3 regions of the Flexivirga oryzae genome follow, and region 1 is predicted to be linked to each of the others. Evidence: predicted binding sites of a transcription regulator. Region 1 holds the regulator's gene; each other region holds the start of a gene.
What was found. The regulator LexA, encoded in region 1, represses DNA repair genes until DNA is damaged. The targets are predictions, from matches to a motif close to TCGAACANNTGTTCGA.
Positions count from the first base shown of each region.

Region 2: FHU39_RS13055 (DUF222 domain-containing protein) is a predicted target of LexA. The motif match lies at 2,027-2,042, and genes of this name have one in related genera.
Region 3: FHU39_RS23455 (HNH endonuclease signature motif containing protein) is a predicted target of LexA. The motif match lies at 1,939-1,954, and genes of this name have one in related genera.

Region 1 is NZ_JACHVQ010000001.1:572,734-576,964, reverse strand. It holds gene nrdR (transcriptional regulator NrdR) at 1-374, opposite strand, end outside; gene FHU39_RS02695 (hypothetical protein) at 635-1,039, opposite strand; gene lexA (transcriptional repressor LexA) at 1,324-2,040, shown strand; gene FHU39_RS02685 (Sir2 family NAD-dependent protein deacetylase) at 2,134-2,961, opposite strand; gene FHU39_RS02680 (GOLPH3/VPS74 family protein) at 2,958-3,620, opposite strand; gene FHU39_RS02675 (LysR family transcriptional regulator) at 3,747-4,231, shown strand, end outside.
Region 2 is NZ_JACHVQ010000002.1:7,386-11,616, forward strand. It holds gene FHU39_RS13055 (DUF222 domain-containing protein) at 285-1,817, opposite strand; gene FHU39_RS13060 (hypothetical protein) at 2,787-3,005, opposite strand; gene FHU39_RS13065 (SLC13 family permease) at 3,002-3,862, opposite strand; gene FHU39_RS24715 (hypothetical protein) at 3,886-4,011, shown strand.
Region 3 is NZ_JACHVQ010000007.1:31,453-35,683, forward strand. It holds gene FHU39_RS23455 (HNH endonuclease signature motif containing protein) at 207-1,931, opposite strand; gene FHU39_RS23460 (GNAT family N-acetyltransferase) at 2,086-2,580, shown strand; gene lon (endopeptidase La) at 2,723-4,231, shown strand, end outside.

The DNA of each region.
Region 1 (4,231 bases):
GCGAACCGCAGGTAGGCCACCTCGTCGAGCGTCCGCAGCGGGCCGAGGATGGCCAGGCCCACGTCGTGGGCGTCGATCTCCGCGGCGCCCTGCGCCCGGATCGACTCCTCGACCTCCTGGGCGAGCAGTGCCAGCTGGTCCTCGGTGACCGGCCGTCCCTGGCAGGCCTTCCGGACGCCGATCAGCACCTTCTGCCGGCTGAACGGTTCGCTGGCGCCGGAGCGTTTCACCACCGTCAGGCTGGCCGTCTCGAGCGTCGAGAAGCGCTTGCCACAGTTGGGGCACTGGCGACGCCGCTTGATGCAGGTGCCGTCCTCGCTGGTGCGGCTGTCGACGACCCGACTGTCGTCGTGTCGACAGAACGGACAGTGCATGCGCGACCCCTCTCCCGCGTCACCCAGCACCGGCTTCCGGCCCGTCCGCCGCACGCCTCGGCCTGTGGACGGGACTGTGGGTAATCGGTGGATGAACTGGGGATGACCGGACTGTTCATGTGGACTAGATGTGGATAAATCCCATCCGTGTAACTACTAGATGTAGGGATATTAAGCCGATCCCACCACAAGTGCAAGAGGGGGCGTGTCGACCCGGAAAAGTGCTGGTCAGGCGCCCGGGGACGGCGCGTCGCAGCCTCTCACCGAGGCAGTTGCAGGTGCTCCCCGGCGACCACCTGGAGGCTGTTGAGATCGTTGGCCAGAGCCACCTTGGTGACGGCGTCGGAGACCAGCATCGAGGGGTAGGCGCGGTGCGCGATCTCGGACAGGGTCTGCCCGGACTGCACCGTCACGCCGCGCGGCGCGGCTGCCGGTGTGGTGGCCCACGCCTTGGCCGCGGCGCCGGCGCCCACGAGCAGTGCTGCGGCGACGACGACACCGATCAGGCGGCGACCGCGTGCGGTCAGTCGCAGGCCGGTGGATTGCACCCGGACACCGACGGCACGTCCGCCGCCGCAAGCCTGCGGGCCGGTCGGGACCGCACGCAGGTGGCGGCGCGCCGGGCGCGGGTCGGCCGGGGCATCCCATTGGGCGAGTGCACTCATCTCTTCCTCCTGAAGCTGCGATGCGACGACTGACGCACGACCCGGACGGTGGGCCTGGACCGAACACCCGTGCGATCGGACACCTGTCGGATTTATAGCACGGATGTTCGACCGGGTCGAGACACGCGTCGTACAGATGTTTGGAACTTGTGTCCTAAACCCATACGCTGTTTTCACGAAGCCAAGGCAAGCACCGACCACCGACAACCGGGTCCGGACAGCCGTCCGCGCACCCTGCTGGCCGACCGCTTTCGAGCAACTTCGCCGAGGAGGAGATGGCCGCGATGGCAGATGTGCACGAACTACCCGACCGCAGGGGCGAGAGCCTCACGACCCGGCAGCGCAAGGTGCTGGAGGTGATCCGCAACTCGGTCGATCGGCGTGGCTACCCGCCGAGCCTGCGCGAGATCGGTGACGCGGTCGGCCTCACCAGTCCCAGCTCGGTCGCGCACCAGCTGACGATGCTCGAGCGCAAGGGTTACCTGCGCCGCGACCCCAACCGGCCGCGTGCCATGGAGGTCATCGACCCGGACGCGACCGACATGCGCGGCTACCGCGGCGGTTCCAGTGTGCGCGGCGCCGACGACTCCGGGGTGGACGAGACGGGGCTGGGCGACCAGCGACCGTCCCCGTCGTACATCCCGGTGGTCGGCCGCATCGCCGCCGGTGGCCCGATCCTCGCCGAGGAGGTCGTCGAGGACATCTTCCCGCTGCCCAAGCAACTCGTCGGCGAGGGCGACCTGTTCCTGCTGAAGGTGGTCGGCGACTCGATGGTCGACGCGGCCATCTGCGACGGCGACTGGGTCGTGGTGCGCCAGCAGCCGACGGCGACCAACGGCGACATCGTGGCCGCGATGCTCGACAACGAGGCGACCGTCAAGACCTTCAAGCGGACCCGCGGCAAGGTGTGGCTGCTGCCCCACAACGACGCCTACGACCCGATCGACGGCGACGACGCGACGATCCTCGGCAAGGTCACCGCGGTTCTGCGGCGCGTGTGACGCAGGTCGGGCCAACGGACAAGTTGCACAAGGAAGATCGGGGTCCCTGCGAAGTATCGGAGGAGCGAAGCGGGGGAGAACTTCGCGGGGTGATCATCCGGTGAGCGCGTCGGCCACACCGGTCAACGTCTCCCCCAGCGGCGCATCGACGCGCACCGACACCTCCTCGTCGGTCGCGCGCGTCCAGCCGTGGGTGATGACGGCGACCGGGATGCCCTCCCGGACCGCGCGGCGCACGAAGCGGTAACCGGACATCACAGCCAGCGACGAACCGAGGACGAGCACCGCACGCGCGGCAGCGACATACGAGAAGCATTGCTCGACCAGCGTTTTCGGCACCGACTCCCCGAACATCACCACGTCCGGCTTGAGCAGGTCGGAGCCGCACACGACGCAGTGCACCAGCCGGAACCCGGCGATCAGCGATTCGGCGATCGCGACATCGCCGTCGGGGCGCAGCGGGCCGTCCGCGGACCGGTCGAAGTCCGGATTCGCCAGCCGCAGCCACTCGTCGACCGTGCCACGGGCGTAGTGCTCGCCGCACTGCATGCACACGACCTGTTCGAGGCTGCCGTGCAGCTCGGCGACGTCGACCGCACCGGCGGCCTGGTGCAGTCCGTCGACGTTCTGGGTGATGATCGGGCCGAGGTAGCCGGCGGCCTGCAACGCCGCGACCGCATAGTGACCCTGGTTCGGGCCGGCCGAGGCGAACCGTGGCCAGCCGACGTAGGAGCGCGCCCAGTAGCGGCGCCGCGCCTCCCGGTCGGCCAGCAGTTCCTGCGCCGTCATCGGCGCGAACCGGCGCTTGCCGTCCGCACCGCGATAGTCGGGTATGCCGGACTCGGTGGACAGGCCGGCACCGGTGAGCGCGACCACCCCGCCACCGCTGATCAGCTCGGTCAGCGCCGCCAGGTCGTTCAACTGCCGATGACCGTCACCGTCGTGGCGGCCGTGACCGCGACCATCGCCGCGCTGGCGGCCTCCTGGGCACTGCGGATGGCCGCGGCCGCCGCACCGGCCGCCCAGTCCCGCTCGCCGACGGCCTTCGCGCGCTTCTTCAGCTCACGGCCGGAGACACCGAACTGGCGGCTGTCATAGACCCTGGTGATGACATCCGCCGCGGCGAGCAGGGCGACGAGCGACCCGGTGTGCAGATCCGGCTGGGCGGTGCCGGCGAGCACCCGGCCGCCCGCGTCCACGAGCCGGGCTCGCCCGGCCACGTCGAGCACGGGATGCCGCGGTGGCTGCAGGAATCCGCCCTTCTCGCGCCGTACCGCTCCGTCCGCCACGAGTCGGTCGTAGGTGCGGTCGGTCTGGCCCTTCGCCACCGCCGGCAGCACGCGCGCCGGCTTCTTGCCGGCCTTCGGCGCGAAGATCGCGAGGGCATGGTCGAGCAGCGGATCGCCACCGGGCCGGGCGTCGAGCACGACCAGCCGACCGTCCTTGACCGCGATCCGCCCGCACGCTGCCAACTCGCACAACACCGCTCCGGCCAGTGCCAGGTCGAGACGGGATTTGTCCGTGAACGGCCTGCCGTCGGCGCGCGTCGCCACGAGCAGCACTTCCGCACAGATGAGCATGTCTCGACAATAGGTCGTCCGGGCGGCGGACGCCTCCGTCCCCGGGCGGAACCGGTCACCCGCCACAAGGATTAGCGTTTTCCGGGAAGAGTTGTTAATTAATAACGAAATGTTATCCTTGGTCACATGATTGACGCGGCAGGCCTTCGGGTGATCAAGGCCATCAGTGACCACGGCAGCTTCACCGCAGCTGCCGCTTCGTTGGGCTACTCCCAGCCCGCCATCTCGCAGATGGTGCGGCGCCTGGAGGACCGCACCGGCACGGTGCTGGTCGAGCGGCTGGGACGCAGCGTGCGGCTCACCGAGGCCGGGCAGGTGCTGGCACGACACGCCAACCCGGTGCTGGCCGCGCTCGACGCGGCCGAGTCGGAGGTAGCCGCGATCGCCGGGCTGCGCGCCGGGCGGGTGCGGCTGATGGCCTTCCCGTCGTCGTCCTCGACCCTGGTGCCGCGCGCCCTCTCGCTGGTCAAGCAGCGTTTCCCGGACGTGCACGTGACCTTCAGCGAGGCGGAGCCGCCGGAGGCGTTCGCCGCGTTGCGTTCCGGCGAGTGCGATGTCGCGGTGACGTTCGCCTACGAGGGCACGGACCTGGCGCGGGCCGACGAGGACAT
Region 2 (4,231 bases), on a different contig from region 1:
ACACCCGCGGTGGCCGAGTAGGTCGAGCCGTTAGGCGAGACCGTGATCGAGGTCCCGCACACACCCGCGGTGGCCGAGTCATCACCCCGCGCAACCCATTTCAGCGCAGTCCACTTCAGCGGCGGCAATCTCAGCGGTGGCCGAGTAAGGGCGAGGAACGAGCCCGCATCGAGGTCCCGCACACACCAGCGCTGGCCGAATCATCACCCCGCGCAGTCCATTTCAGCGGTGGCCGAGTAAGGGCGAGGAACGAGCCCGCATCGAGGTCCCGTCCGGTCTGATGTTCAGGCGACCTTGTCGGCGGCCCAGCCGGGCATGGCGCCGTCGGTCAGGTCCCAGTGCACCCCGTCGGCAGTGATGGTGGCGGTGTAGCCGTGCCGGTGGACGATCTGGTGGTGTCGGCGGCAGAGCATGGCAGAGTTGTCCAACGCGGTGTCACCGCCGGCCCACCAGGGCAGGATGTGGTGGATCTCACAGTAACCCGGGGGTCGGTCGCACGCGGGGAAGGTGCATCCCATGTCTCGGTGGACGACGGCGGCCCGTATCGCTTTGGTGGCCAACCGTTTTTCACGCCCCACGTCCAGGGGTTGACTCTTGGTGCCGAGGACGACGGGGATCAGGTCCGCGTCACACGCCAGGCGGCGGGCGGTACCCGCGTCGAGGATCTCCCCGCCGATGGTGATGGCACCGTCCAAGTCTGTGAGGAGCCGGTGTAGGTCCATGGTGACCAACACGGTGGCGCCGGCGCCGATGCCCATCCCGTCCCCGCACACGGTCTTGGCGCCTGCGGCGACCAGGTCCATCAGCGCGTCCACCCGCCGTTTGCCCGGGGTCCGTTCATCCCGCACCCGCCCGGTCGCGGCGCCTGTGCTGGTGCCGCCCGTGCTGGTGGCGCCGGAGGCCGCGCGATTGACGTCACCGTCGCAGTCGTCGTGCTGGACGTCGGGGTGCAGGCCGAACGCGGCACCGGCGTGACCGGTCGAGTCACCGGTGTCACCGGTGTCACCGGTGGTGTCCTGGAGGTCACCGGTGGTGGTGTCCGCGTCGTGGGTGGGCCCGGAGTCACTGTCGCCCGCGACACCGGCGGCGGCGTCGGTGGGGTTGCTTTCCTGGCTGGTGGTGGTCCCGCCCGTGGTCTCGGTGGTGCTGGTGTGCTTGGTTTGGGCGGGGTGGGGTGCGGACAACGCGGTGATGGCTTGTTTGAGGATGGCGGCGTTGGCGGGGCACAGGTCCGCGATCAACCGGATCATCCCGGTCGGCAGGGTCCGCCAGGTCAACGACTCCACCTTCTCCAGGTGCGCATCCTCGGCCGAGAGTTTGTCCGCGGCATAGTTGGCGATGATCCGCCGGGTCAGTTCCGTCACGCCCCGGGACCCCAGCGCCGGGTCCAGTTGCAGGAACCACGCCTGGATGTCTTCGCGGGCCGCGGTCGGTAACACTTCGGCGACTTTCGCGGTTTGCCGTAACGCGGTCCGGGCGGTGGCCAGGGTGCAGGACCCGTCGCGGACCGCGGACGCGATCACATGGTTGCGCCGGTCCCGGCACGCCTGCGCCACCACACTGATGGTGGACGCCGCCGACGGTTCAATACTGGTCCCCGCCCGTGCTGCGCACCCGGTGACCCACTGGGTGGCATTCGCCGCGTCCGAGGTCAACAACACGCCCCGGTCCAAAGCGTTCGCGGTCGCCACCGTCGCGACCTGCCCGGCCCTCGCCTGCAGCCGCAACAGGACCCCGACGAGGTCGGCCTCCTGGTCGTCCCCGAGTTGCTCCAACACACCCGGCAACTCATCCAACGCTTGGACGGTCGCGGTCACCTGGTCCAGGAGGCGGGGTCCCAAACCCGGCTCCGGCCGCCGGGCGGGATCGGGCCCGTCCCAGCAAGTCGTATCCGGTTCCACTGGTACCGGTTGGTCGGGGATGCGCAGGGGTGAGTCGATGGCCATGGTGATCGAGTCCCCCTGTCCCCTGGGTGGTTTCGTTGTCATGATTCTATCGGGTGGCGTTCAGGAAGTACAGAGGTTATGCGAACATTTCTTCGATACGTTCGCTCTGAAACGTATCGGAAGTACGCCAAAAACTGTGCGCGGACCTCGATACGCCGTTCCTCCGCTGCGCTCCCCCACGCCTACTCGGCCAACGCGTGGGATCGGCTACTCAGCGAGCGCGTCGGGTCGGCTACTCGGCCGGCGCGGCATACGGCTGCTTGGCCACCCGGGGGACGCGACCTCGATACGCCGTTCCTCCGCTGCGCTCCCCCACGGCTACTCGGCCAGCGCGTGGGATCGGCTACTCGGCCAGCGCGTCGGGTCAGCTACTCGGCCGGCGCGGCATACGGCTGCTTGGCCACCCGGGGACGCGACCTCGATACGCCGTTCCTCCGCTGCGCTCCCCCACGCCTACTCGGCCAGCGCAAAATGGCCGGGTCGCCAGCGCGTCGGGTCACCTATTCGGCCATCGCGTGGGGGGACCTCGGCCTCCGCTTCGCCCCCCACGGCTACCCCGGCCAGCGCGTGGGGGCGGCTACTCAGCAGCGCGTCGGATCGGCTACTCGGCCGGCGCGGCATACGGCTGCTTGGCCACCCGGGGGACGCGACCTCGATACGCCGTTCCTCCGCTGCGCTCCCCCACGGCTACTCGGCCAGCGCAAATAGCCGGCTCGCCTACTCGGCCAGCGCGGGTGGCGACCTGTATACGCCGTTCCCCCGCTGCGCTCCCCCATGGCTACTCGGCCAGCGCGGCGACGGCGGATCGGCTACCCCGGCCAGCGCGGGATCGATCGGGGCCTAATGGAACACCAGGGTCAGGAGCAGGCTGGCGACGAGTGCCGAGCCGCCCATGACCGGCAGCCCGACCAGCAGTTCCTTGCGGTACATGGCATCCTGCTGGTCCTCCGGGGAGAAACCCATCACCATCGCACCGCCCTCGGAGTACGGCGAGACCGCCATCGACAGACCCCCGATCGTGGCGCACACGAACAGCAGGGTCGGGTTGAGGTGCGTCACCGCCCCAGGGTCGGCACCACCGGGAAGAGCGCCGGAGCGGTGACCCCGATGTAACTGCTGAAGGCCGTGATGACGGCGGCGACCAGTGCGAGGAACACCGGGACCAGGTAGGTCGGCAGGTGTCCGTCGCCCAGCCAGTTCGCGATCTGCGTGATCGTCCCGGCCGCCACGGCGACCTGGATGAGCATGCCCATCCCGCTGATCATGATCAGGATGCCCCAGGGCACCCGCGCGATCACCCGGTGGCTGTCCGCGGTGCCGCACAACATCGCCACCACCGCCAGCACGATGCTCAGCAACGGCGGATCGACGTTGGTCGCCCAACTGCCGAACACGTCGACGTGCGAGAAGAGCACGTGCAGGATCGACGGCACCAACGCCAGCAGCAGGAAGATCCCGATGAGCAGCAGGGTCACCTGCTGGTGACCGTCGAACGGCTCCGGCTCGGCGACCACCAGATCCTCACGTCGTGCCTGCTCGCCGCGGCGGATCGCCTTCCTGCGGAAGTACAGCGTCATCACGACGATCACCAGCAGCGTCAGCACCAGGTAGGCGACGAAGATCGCGAAGGAGATCCCGAACGCCCGCGACTCCGAATAGCCGAGCTTCTGGAACAACCCGCGGAAGACGATGCCGTTGAGACTGGTCATCAGGTTGGAGCCGACCTGGGCGCCGACGATCACCGCGAGCCCGGCGAGCAGCGGTTCGATCTTCACCTGGGAGCAGATGACGAGAGCGGCGGGCGCGAGAAAGACCATCACGGCGTAGAAGCCGGCTCCCAGCCCGGCGACGACCACAGCCGTCACGAAGAAGACGACCGCCAGCCCCCATGCGAGTCCGCGCGAGCGGTGCAACATCCGGGTGCGAGATCTTCTCCAGCGTGCCGTTCTCGATGGCGACCGAGAAGAACAGCGTCACCGCGAAGATCGTGAAGAAGATCGGGACCGGCCACAACGCGGTCACCTCGGCGGGCTTCATCCCGAGGACGAACACGCCGATGAGATAAGCGAACACGATCGCCAGCAGCCCGTGTTGATCTTGGTCCGGTAGCTGATCCCGATCGATGCCACGATCGCGATCGCGATCAGCAGGCTATGCATGGTGCTGCCCGGCGCCGACTGGACTGATCCACCATTGTGCCGACCGCATCGTGTGTCCCATCGCCGCTCGGGTGGCCGGTCGTCCACGAAGGGCACACCGCCCAATTCTTGATTCGATGAATACAA
Region 3 (4,231 bases), on a different contig from region 1:
TCGTCACCGCCGACCTGGGCGATCGCGCCGCAAGCGGCCACCGAACTCGGCTGGACCGAGGTGCGCGGCACCACTGCCAAGGTCGCACGAGGGTCTGCGATCATCGGCGCACTGATCGCGGTCGTCGTCGTGGTGCTGGTCGTGGCGCTCGTCGTCCTGCTGTGACCCGAGCACGGCACGACCTCCCGGCAGCCGCCTTTCACCGGTCAGTCCGCTGGGCGAGTGACGTAACGGTGACCGGACGGGCTGGTCCACGTGCAGATACCGTCAGGGGTCATCGAAACAGACCAGCCGCCTTCGTGTTTCGCCCTGTGATGATGACGACATAGGGATTGCAGGTTGCTCGCAGCGGTCGGGCCATCGGGCCATCGGATGACGTGGTCGACGTCGTCGAGCCGGGCCGGCCGGGTGCAGCCCGGGAATCGACAATGCTCGTCCCGCGTGACCACGAACCGTCGCAGACGTGCACCCGGGCGATAGGTCACATCCGATGTCTCCACGGTTGCCCCGGTCTTCGCATCCACCAGTGCACGCGTGAGTCTCACACCGAGTGTTCGGCACAGTTGAGAAAGCGCACCGGCGGGTATGACGCCGAACCCTTCGACGACCGCGTCGCCGATCCGGTAGTCGGTCGGCGGTGATCCGGCCTCAGCGGCTCGTGCCCTCGCCCGGCGGCGACGGGTCGCCGTCGCGACCGGCCCGTGATCCCACCGCTGCCGGCGATCACCACTGCCAGGAGTCAGGTCGACCCGGACACGCGGCGCGAGCGGCGTGTCCACCGTGGTGAGAATGTCGAAGCTCTCAGCCACGCTGAGCCGCAGCCACTCCTCGAGCCGTGGCTCGACGAAGGATCGGGACAACCATTCCGACTCGCTACCGGGCTCGCACGACAACCCTCCCGTCATACCGATCATTGCTGCCAGGCCCGCGACAGCGCTGTGACCGTCGAAGACCCGGGGCGCGAAGAAACCGGGCGCATCGGCACGGTCTGCGGTCGTGCCGCTCTGCTCCGGCAGGATGGGGAGTTGCACGACGCACGTGGTGCTGACGGACACGTTGCCGAGCATGAGGTCGACGAACGCGTCCACGCGGCACTCATCGAGGCACTTGTCGGTGGTCGTGTCCTCGTGCAGGTGCCGCGCCAACTCGTCGATGCCTGCCATGATGCGCACCGCGTCCTCGGTCGGGAGGACGGCATGGAACGCGCTGAGTCCCGGCTCGTGGTGTGGCGAGACCCGCACTCCTTTCGCCGCCACACGACTCTTGCGCGCTGACTCCTGGGCGTCCGCCGGCGCCAGGTCGGCGAGCAGTCGTCGGGTGCGGCGGACGAGTTTGGTGGACGTCAACGGGATCGGCTCAGCCGACTCATCATCGGCCTCGCCTGGCGCCTCCCCCGTCGCTTGCGCGTCGTCGATCACGGAGAGCAACTCGTCCTCGACATCGTGCGCGACCTTCGGGCTCACTCCGCACAAGGCGTCCGAGATGATGGTCAGTTTGCGGGGGTCGAGCGATCCCTTCTCCGCGAGCGCGAACAAGGCCGGCGTGTGCTTCATCCCATCGATCGCATCCGTCAGTCGGTTGGTCGTCTGCCGGTCCGACCAACCCAGTCGAGCGCCGAGCTCCTGCGGCAACCATTCGTCGGCATACTTCCCGATGGAACGCCGAACCTCTCGCGGACGCCCGCCAGGCTCCACGATCTCCTCGATCGCGGCGACTTGTGCCAGCCGAACGGACTGTGCCGCCCAGGTGGAATTTTGCACTTGCTGACACGCCACGACCTGGTCGATCAACTCCTCGCGAGACGAACCCACGGTCCCGGCCCTCGCCTTGTCCGCAGCCTCACGGACGAGTGCATGAGCAGTCGCAATCAGCGCGTCGACCGATGCGCCGGCGATGTCATCACCGGCGACCAGGAGCTGCTGTTTCGACATGCCCTAATCATATCTATGTTCGAGTTCAAAGGCAAGGTTGAGATGACATTTTTTCCTTATCTATCAACGGTTTTCACGTTGCAAGCATCGGCACACCGAGTGCTGAAAGTATATACGTGAACGCCGACATCGGACGACCTGGAAGAGTGATCACATGACATCGACCTGGCCGTTCGACGGACTCTCCCTCACCGGGCCGGAACTGGTGCTCCGACCTGTCCGCGACGCGGACCTCCCGCGCCTCATCAAGGTGTTTCCCGACGACTTCGACCTCGACCCGAGCTTCCCTCCGCTGGATGGAGTGCCCCCGGCGCAGGACCGTGCGCGTCGCCTTGTCCAGAGCATCTGGCGCCATCGCGGCAGGGGCTTCGGCATACACGCCCGGGCTGTCGCGCTGTCCTTCGCCTTCGAATCGCTCGGCACCCGGCAGGCGATCACCTCTGCAGTCATGAGCAACCACGCGTCGCTCGGAGTGAGCCGTCATCTCGGCTACCGGGACACCGGAGTCCGATCGCACGACACCGGCGCCGGCATCATCGACCTGCAGCACCTCGCGTTGACCCACGACGACTGGGCGGGCAGCGACGCCCGCGCACACGTCGGGATCCGCGGCTTCGAGGAGTACCGACCGTTCTTCGGCTTGCACTGACCTCCGATTTGACGATGCTCTCGGGAACAAAACCACCCCCTGCAGCCTTGAGTGGATAAGACTCAACTTTCGCTGCGGCGCGAGTCGCCCGTCGGCCCAGGCCGGCGAGCCGCTCGGGTCGCCATACGACTCCAGGAGAGCGATGACCCAAACACACGAGCTGCCGGTGCTCTTTCTGCACGACCAGGTGGCTTTGCCCGGCATGACGCTGCCCATCGAGCTCGACGACGAGGCCCGCGCGGCCGTCGACGCGGCCCGTGCTGCCGGCGGCGAACAGTTGCTGCTCGCGCCGCGCATCGACGACACCTACCCGACGGTCGGTGCGGTCGCCTCGATCGAGCAGGTGGGCCGGATGCCGGGCGGCGCACCTGCCGCAGTGCTGCGTGCCACCGACCGCGCCCGGATCGGCCGCGGTGTGGCCGGACCCGGCGCCGCCCTGTGGGTGGAAGCCGAGGTGATCGAGCCCGGCGCGCCGACCGAGCGCACCCGCGAACTCGCAACCGACTACAAACGACTCGTGGTCGCGACGCTCAAGCGCCGCAACGCCTGGCAGGTGATCGACCACGTCGAGTCCACCACCGATCCGCACGCGCTGGCCGACCTGGCCGGGTGGGCGTCATACCTCTCCCCTCAGCAGCGGGTGCAGTTGCTGGAGGAGACCGACATCGACAAGCGGCTGGAGGTCCTGATCACGTGGACCGGCGATCACCTTGCCGAACAAGAGGTTTCGGACAAGATCGCGACCGACGTCCGCGAAGGCATGGACAAGAGCCAGCGGGAGTTCCTGCTGCGGCAGCAGCTGGAGGCGATCCGGAAGGAGCTCGGCGAGAACGAGCCCGAGGGCGCCGACGACTACCGTTCGCGCGTCGAGGCCGCCGACCTGCCGGACGAGGTCCGGGAGGCCGCGCTGCGCGAGGTCGGCAAGCTGGAGCGTTCCAGCGAGCAGAGCCCGGAGGGTGGCTGGATCCGCACCTGGCTCGACACCGTCCTCGAACTGCCTTGGAACCACAAGACATCCGACCGCACCGACATCACCGCAGCCCGTGAGGTGTTGGACGCCGACCACCACGGCCTGGACGATGTGAAGGATCGCATCGTCGAATACCTCGCCGTGCGCGGCCGCCGTGCCGAGCGTGGTCTGGAGGTCGTCGGCGGCCGTGGCTCGGGCGCGGTCCTCGCGCTCGTCGGCCCGCCCGGTGTCGGCAAGACCTCACTCGGTGAGAGCGTTGCCCGTGCGCTGGACCGGTCGTTCGTGCGCGTTGCCCTCGGTGGTGTGCGTGACGAGGCCGAGATCCGTGGTCACCGGCGGACGTATGTCGGGGCGCTTCCCGGCCGCATCGTGCGTGCCATCAAGGAGGCCGGCTCGATGAACCCGGTCGTCCTGCTCGACGAGATCGACAAGGTCGGCTCCGACTTCCGCGGCGACCCGGCTGCCGCGTTGCTCGAGGTGCTGGACCCGGCGCAGAACCACACGTTCCGCGACCACTACCTCGAGCTCGACCTCGACCTGTCCGACGTGGTCTTCATCGCCACGGCGAACACCCTCGAGACCATCCCCAGTGCACTGCTGGACCGGATGGAGCTGGTCGCCCTCGATGGCTACACCGAGGACGACAAGGTCGCCATCGCCTCGACGCACCTGCTGCCCCGG